Regions from separate parts of the Buttiauxella ferragutiae genome, predicted to be linked through region 1. Evidence: predicted binding sites of a transcription regulator. Region 1 holds the regulator's gene; the other holds the start of a gene.
The links. The regulator CRP, encoded in region 1, controls carbon source genes, mostly activating them, when cyclic AMP is high. The targets are predictions, from matches to a motif close to ATGTGANNNNNNTCACAT.
Positions count from the first base shown of each region.

Region 2: the regulator CRP is predicted to act here: its motif matches at 2,111-2,128, upstream of bhsA (multiple stress resistance protein BhsA).

Region 1 is NZ_CP093332.1:389,122-392,542, forward strand. Features, by position in the region: gene MNO13_RS01685 (YccS/YhfK family putative transporter) at 1-1,295, opposite strand, end outside; gene crp (cAMP-activated global transcriptional regulator CRP) at 1,387-2,019, opposite strand; gene MNO13_RS01695 (OsmC family protein) at 2,333-2,737, shown strand; gene MNO13_RS01700 (phosphoribulokinase) at 2,755-3,421, opposite strand, start outside.
Region 2 is NZ_CP093332.1:3,335,180-3,338,600, reverse strand. Features, by position in the region: gene iutA (ferric aerobactin receptor IutA) at 1-180, opposite strand, end outside; gene MNO13_RS15455 (siderophore-interacting protein) at 374-1,267, shown strand; gene MNO13_RS15450 (TetR/AcrR family transcriptional regulator) at 1,320-1,952, opposite strand; gene bhsA (multiple stress resistance protein BhsA) at 2,202-2,459, shown strand; gene MNO13_RS15440 (IS110 family RNA-guided transposase) at 3,147-3,421, shown strand, end outside.

The DNA of each region.
Region 1 (3,421 bases):
AAGTGCAGGGCGATACCCGCAATCGCCAGGCCAGCAATGGTCCCTGCCGAACGGTGCAGAATGCGTACCCGCGTGGCGCCGTAGCCGTTTTGCGTAACGAACATCACCGTCATTAAAATCCAGTAGGGTTTCGGCAGATGTAAAAATGCCCCGAAAAGACTGGCGATGGTTAGCATTACGCCTAGTCGGGCGGCGTTGCGCAGGGCGGCAGATTTCAACGACAAATAGCTTTTCAGTGCTGCCCACAGCGGTAAACGGCGCTGCCGGTCTTCCATTAAATCACGGGCGTACAGAGGGCGTTGGATGCGCAGCACGCGGGCGATACGGCTGAAGTGATAATGACAAAACTGCCCAACCGGGTTGTCCGGATTCTGGCGAGCAATTTTCTCGAGGGCTTCAATTTGTTTCTCCATCGTAAAACGCTGTGGGTAACGATGGTAGAGAATGTCATCGGCCAACACGCGCAAGCGTGCCGCAATGGTCTGCGCATTCCAGCGAATAACCGCTTCTGCATGGCTTTTCGCGACAAGTTTTTGCACCTCGGCAGGCTGGTGCAAACTGACGGAGATGTGCTCTTGCAAATCTAACGCTATCTGAAAAGAGCGTAACAAATGTTTGTAACCGTTCTGCTGATTTGCCGACAGCATATGCAGCTGTTGGTAGCAGATGGTGATCAGGTCTACGGCTTTTTGCTGGCGAGCCAGCAGTGGAGGCAGCGCTGTTTCGGGATCAGCATGTTGTGTCAGCATGCCGTATTTGGCTTCACAGTACTCCGCCAATTGGCGATAGAGCAGGCTTAACGTTTCGCGCAGCGGCTGCTCACGCCACATCCAGAACCAAAACCAGTTAAAGACTCCGTACCAAATCGTGCCGGAGACATATAACACCATCGGCTTCCAGATAGGCATATTGCCGGCCATACTTAGCGTAAAGATGGCCGCAATCAGCGATGCCGGAAGCAAACGTGCGTGCAGGGCGCTGATTTCAGCGGTGACGCCTAACAAGAGCGCCATCACCATAAGAATGATGGGCAATGGGACCGCGGTGTAGAGCAGCAAAAGCTGCATGATTAAACTGCTGGTCGCAAAAAGAGTGCCGCCAACAATCAGGCGTTTAAAAAAACGCTTATGGGGTGTATCCAGACCAGCAATGTTGCAACAAGCGGGCACTAACGAGAAAAGCAGACCTAACTGCAAATTCCCCAGTAGTAAACCGATCCCCACAGGAAGGCACAGCACCAGCGTTTGCCGCAGTGCATAGTTAACTTCAGGGTGATAGATTAATCTTCTCCACATATGCTTGTCATACTTTGTGTTGCAGGTGTTTGGATTTTAAAGACAAAAAAAGGCGTGTCCATAAAGCAACACGCCTTTTTTGAAACGGAAATTAACGAGTGCCGTAAACGACGATCGTTTTGCCGTGAGCGGAGATCAGGTTCTGATCTTCCAGCATTTTCAAGATACGACCGACAGTTTCACGAGAACAACCGACGATCTGACCAATTTCCTGACGGGTAATTTTAATCTGCATACCGTCTGGGTGAGTCATTGCATCAGGCTGTTTTGCCAGGTTCAACAGTGTCTGCGCGATACGACCAGTCACATCGAGGAATGCCAGGTTACCGACTTTCTCAGAAGTGACTTGCAGACGACGAGCCATCTGGGAAGAAAGACGCATCAGAATGTCTGGGTTTACCTGGATCAGCTGGCGGAATTTTTTATAGGAAATTTCAGCCACTTCACAGGCAGATTTAGCACGGACCCAGGCACTACGTTCCTGGCCTTCTTCGAACAGCCCTAACTCACCAATAAAGTCGCCCTGATTCAGATAGGAGAGGATCATTTCCTTGCCCTCTTCATCTTTGATCAGAACAGCTACAGAGCCCTTGACGATGTAATACAGCGTCTCTGCTTTTTCACCCTGGTGGATCAGTGTGCTCTTCGATGGATACTTATGAATGTGGCAATGGGACAAGAACCATTCGAGAGTCGGGTCTGTTTGCGGTTTGCCAAGCACCATGCGCGGTTATCCTCTGTTTATAACTGGCTACCAACGACAGGACGCTAAACATCCTGTCTGGCGTTGCAAGTATTAGAATATTCCCCACTTTGGGGAGATGGCATGCAAGTCATTCTTGCTGCCTGTAATTAGTGACGTCCTTTGCATCTATGCATTACGTCAATGTATCAATGTAGCATCCGGATTGTTTTAGCATAGCTTTTGGCAGGTGTCTCCTATTGTCTCGTTTCAGCATGACGTAGGTCGCCTTCCGTTGCCAGTTTTGCTGCATCCGCGTACTCTGGAAGGTAATTTTTTCAATGGGAGAAGCAACATGCAGGCACGTGTGAAATGGGTTGAAGGGTTAACTTTCCTTGGTGAATCCGCTTCAGGACACCAGATTCTGATGGACGGTAATTCTGGCGATAAAGCACCGAGCCCGATGGAAATGGTACTGATGGCTGCCGGGGGTTGCAGTGCAATAGACGTGGTTTCTATTTTGCAAAAAGGCCGCTACGACGTCACCGACTGCGAAGTGAAATTGACCTCTGAGCGTCGCGAAGAAGCTCCTCGTCTTTTTACTCACATCAATCTGCATTTCATCGTGACAGGCAAAGAGCTAAAAGATAACGCGGTTTCCCGCGCGGTTGATTTATCTGCTGAGAAGTATTGCTCTGTTGCACTGATGCTGGAAAAAGCCGTAAATATCACGCACAGCTACGAAGTCATTGAAGGCTAGTGTGCAAAACAGGGCGGTTACTCGCCGCCCTGATTATTGATATTTCGTCCTTCCGCCAGACGCTTCACTAACGGCGTCATGATCAATTCCATCGCCAGCCCCATTTTGCCGCCCGGTACCACTATTGTATTGATGTGGGAAATGAATGAGCCTTGCAACATGGCGAGCAAGTACGGGAAATCGATGTCATCCAACCCGCGAAAATGAATCACCACAAAACTTTCATCCAGCGATGGAATTCCGCGTGCAGCAAACGGGTTAGAGGTATCGACAGTCGGGACACGCTGGAAGTTAATGTGCGTGCGTGAAAATTGTGGCGTGATGTAATTGATGTAGTCGTCCATTGAGCGCACCACTGAATCCATCACCGCTTCCCGGGAATGCCCACGTTCGCTGGTATCACGCACCAGTTTTTGAATCCATTCCAGGTTGACAATCGGCACTACGCCAACCAGCAAGTCGACGGCATTCGCCACATCGTGCTGTGGGGTGACGACTCCACCGTGCAATCCTTCATAGAACAACACATCGGTCGGTTCAGGCAGCGATTGCCACGGTGTAAACGTCCCAGGAATTTGGTTCCAGGGGACGGCTTCGTCATAGGTATGAAGATACTTACGCGATTTACCTTGCCCGGTTTTTCCGTACTCGATAAACGTTTGTTCCAGCAGGCCGAAGTCATTC
Region 2 (3,421 bases), 2.3 Mb from region 1:
AATCTGCTGTTCAAGCTCAGCGCCTTCTATGACCCAGGTGGTCTGTGCCATTTCAGCCACAGTACGGTGTGTACGGTTGGCAGAAACCAGAATGTTTTCTTCGGAAGTTTGCTGCGCGACAGCCGGAGCCATCATCGCCAGAAGCAACGGGTTAAGCACCCAGCGCGCGTTTTTATGCATCATCATCATTCCTTAGATGGGAAATATTAACATTTATAAATATTTTGAAATAAGAACGAGTTGGATTTTGCCGATAACGGTTCTCATTATCAATCTCAATTGATAGTATTTCTCAAATTAATCTCATGAATAATCACATGATTTCTGTGGTTTACTTTTTGTGGATGTAGCCGGAGACGGCAGAGGAGTCGAAATGGCAGGGGTGCAAGGTTATCGATTGTTTAATGTGCAGCTAGTGCATAAATCACAAGTTTCACCTTCGTTGTTGAGCCTGGTGTTTGGCGGTCCGGACATTGCAAACATGAAATGTGATGCACCCGATCAGCGCATCAAAATGCTTTTTCCGTCAGAGGACGGTTCAATCCCAACGTTGCCAGAGCAAGCACAGTGGTATCAGCTACTGCAAGAATTGCCCAAAGAGAAGCGGCCGATTGTGCGCACTTATACCTTGCGCCACGTCGATGCTGCGCGCCAGGAAGTGACGGTTGAATTCGTCAGCCATGGTACCGAAGGCCCGGCTTCTGCGTGGGCGATTGCCGCTGAAGCTGGCGACAAAATACAAATTGTCGCCCCGAATGCTGCTTATTCTGGTGACAGTGGTGGATATGAATGGACGCCGCCTCAGGGCCTGCGTCAGGCACTGATTATTGCCGATGAAACCGCATTGCCTGCGGCACGAGGCATTCTTGAACTGCTGGCGACGCAGCCAAATCCACCACAAATACAGGCATTTTTCGAGGTGCCAGAGCAGGGCGATTGTGTGGATTTAAGCGCATATAGCTTTGCCAGCATTCACTGGTTGCCGCGTAAAACCTCTAACGCGAGACACGGGGAGTGCTTGCTAAAAGCAGTCAGAGCCGACGCACAACTGCCGAAAACGGCGGGCGTTGCTGAAACGGTCAATGAGGAAGCCGAAGGTGAATTACTGTGGGATAAAGCCACGACCGCCAGCAATACGTTTTATGGCTGGGTTGCGGCAGAGTCGACGGTGGTGAAAATGCTGCGGCGATATTTGATAGGAGAATGTGGCGTGAACCATGATGCTATCAACTTTATGGCTTACTGGAGTAAAGGGCGGCAACGGTAAAGCAGTGTTTTAGCTAAGGCGGATAAGTTTGCGTTATCCGCCTTAGCGCAGTTTAAACTTTCTTCAATTCTGGCAGCAGCCGCATCGTGGTATTCACTATCTGCAACAGCTCTTCATAACTGGCATTTTCACGCGCACTGACTGACATCCCCTGAACGATACAACACAGATACTTCGCCAGTTTTCGGACACAGCTTTCAGACGGAATCTCGCCTCTTGCCTGGCGTTTGCTCAGAAAACGTATCAGCGTTTCTTCCTGCATGGCATGGCGGGCTTTGATCACGGCTGAAATATCATCCGAAGAGGTCGCCAGCACTGATGAAGTACAGATGATAAAGCAGCCCGCAGGTGTGTCTTTGTCGGTGAAAAGCTTCGCAACATGAGACAGATAATCTTCCAGAGCCTCTTCGAGACTGCGTTCTTCGCAGAATAAACACGCTTCGTGTTTTTGCGCAAAACGGGCGATATAACGATCCAGCACGGCGCGAAATAACCCCTCTTTATTGGTGAATTCGGCGTACAGCGTCGGGGCTTTCGCGCCGGTAGCTTCCACTAAATGCGCCATAGAAGTGGCTTCGTAGCCGTGTTGCCAGAACAAAGCCATGGCCTTGTCGAGTGCTGCTTCCCTGTCAAACACCTTCGGACGGCCACGGCTTTTTTTGATGTAACTTATATCAGATGACATATGTGCCGTTTAACCTTTGTCTGTTTAATGAACGATCATTATAAAAATAATAACACTCAGTAGCTATAGGCATTTAGGATAAAAATAAATTAATCCTATCGTAATGAAAAATAGTATGTTTATAAAATAATTAACGAGCGTTATAAAAATAATTTGACGTGTGATTAAGATCACGTTTATGATTTACCTATCGATCGTTAAGTAAATAACTTAACGACCTTACAAATCATCTGCTCAAGGTAAAAAATCATGAAAAACGTTAAAACTCTCATCGCTGCTGTGGTTCTTAGTTCAATCTCTTTCGCAAGCTTTGCCGCTGTTGAAGTTCAGGCAACACCAAATGGCCAACAGAAAGTCGGTACCATCACGGCGACTGGGGGGACAAACCTGGGTTCTCTGGAAGATCAACTGGCAGAAAAAGCAGATCAAATGGGTGCAAGCTCATACCGTATTACTTCAGTCACCGGTCCAAACACTTTGCACGGTACCGCGGTTATTTATAAATAAGACGCTGCCCTCTGAGCATTAACTCCGAATCTAAAAAAAAGGCCCTGTTGGAAAACAGGGCCTCAGATTGCTGACAAAGGGTGATAAATGTGTTTTGTAGGGTGGCTAAGCGTTAGCGTCATCCACCATTTACGCCAGTGGTGTCGGATGACGCTGCGCTTATCCGACCTACGAAGAAGTTTGTCATCAGTCTCAGACCCTGTTGAAAACCAGGGCCTCAGATTGCTGACAAAGGGTGATAAATGTGTTTTGTAGGGTGGATAAGCGTTAGCGTCATCCACCATTTACGCCCGTTGTGTCGGATGACGCTGCGCTTATCCGACCTACGAAGAAGTTTGTCATCAGTCTCGGGCCCTGTTGAAAACCAGGGCCTCAGATTGCTGACAAAGGGTGATAAATGTGTTTTGTAGGGTGGATAAGCGTTAGCGTCATCCACCATTTACGCCAGTGGTGTCGGATGACGCTGCGCTTATCCGACCTTGTATCTTGAACCGGTAGCTGGTTAGCTACCGGTTACATGAAACGGAGGAAGCTTGTATCCGACCTGAAGACCTCGATCTTCCGACGTAGCTTAAGCCCTCCGTTTCACCTTTCACGCCACTCAAAATCCGAACGGTAACCAGAAGCTCTGACTTCGCATGTACAAGGCTGGAATGGCGTGTTGGTTCACGTGGAAGGAGATGAAATATGGCTTTTCTCGGTGCTGATATCAGCAAAAATAAAATAGATGTCTGTCTGCTTGTTGCCGGTATTAAGGGTAAGAAAAAGCAGAAAGTCTTCACCAATGAACCCTGTGTGGCCCGCAAAATCATCGACTGGCTGGAGGCCCAAAAATGCGCCTCTGATAATATGACAGTCGTGATGGAAGCCACGGGTATCTACCATGAGAATCTGGCGTATGGGCTTCATGATGCGGGGATTTCTGTCTGCATGGCCAATCCATACCGTGTCCGTGAGTTTGC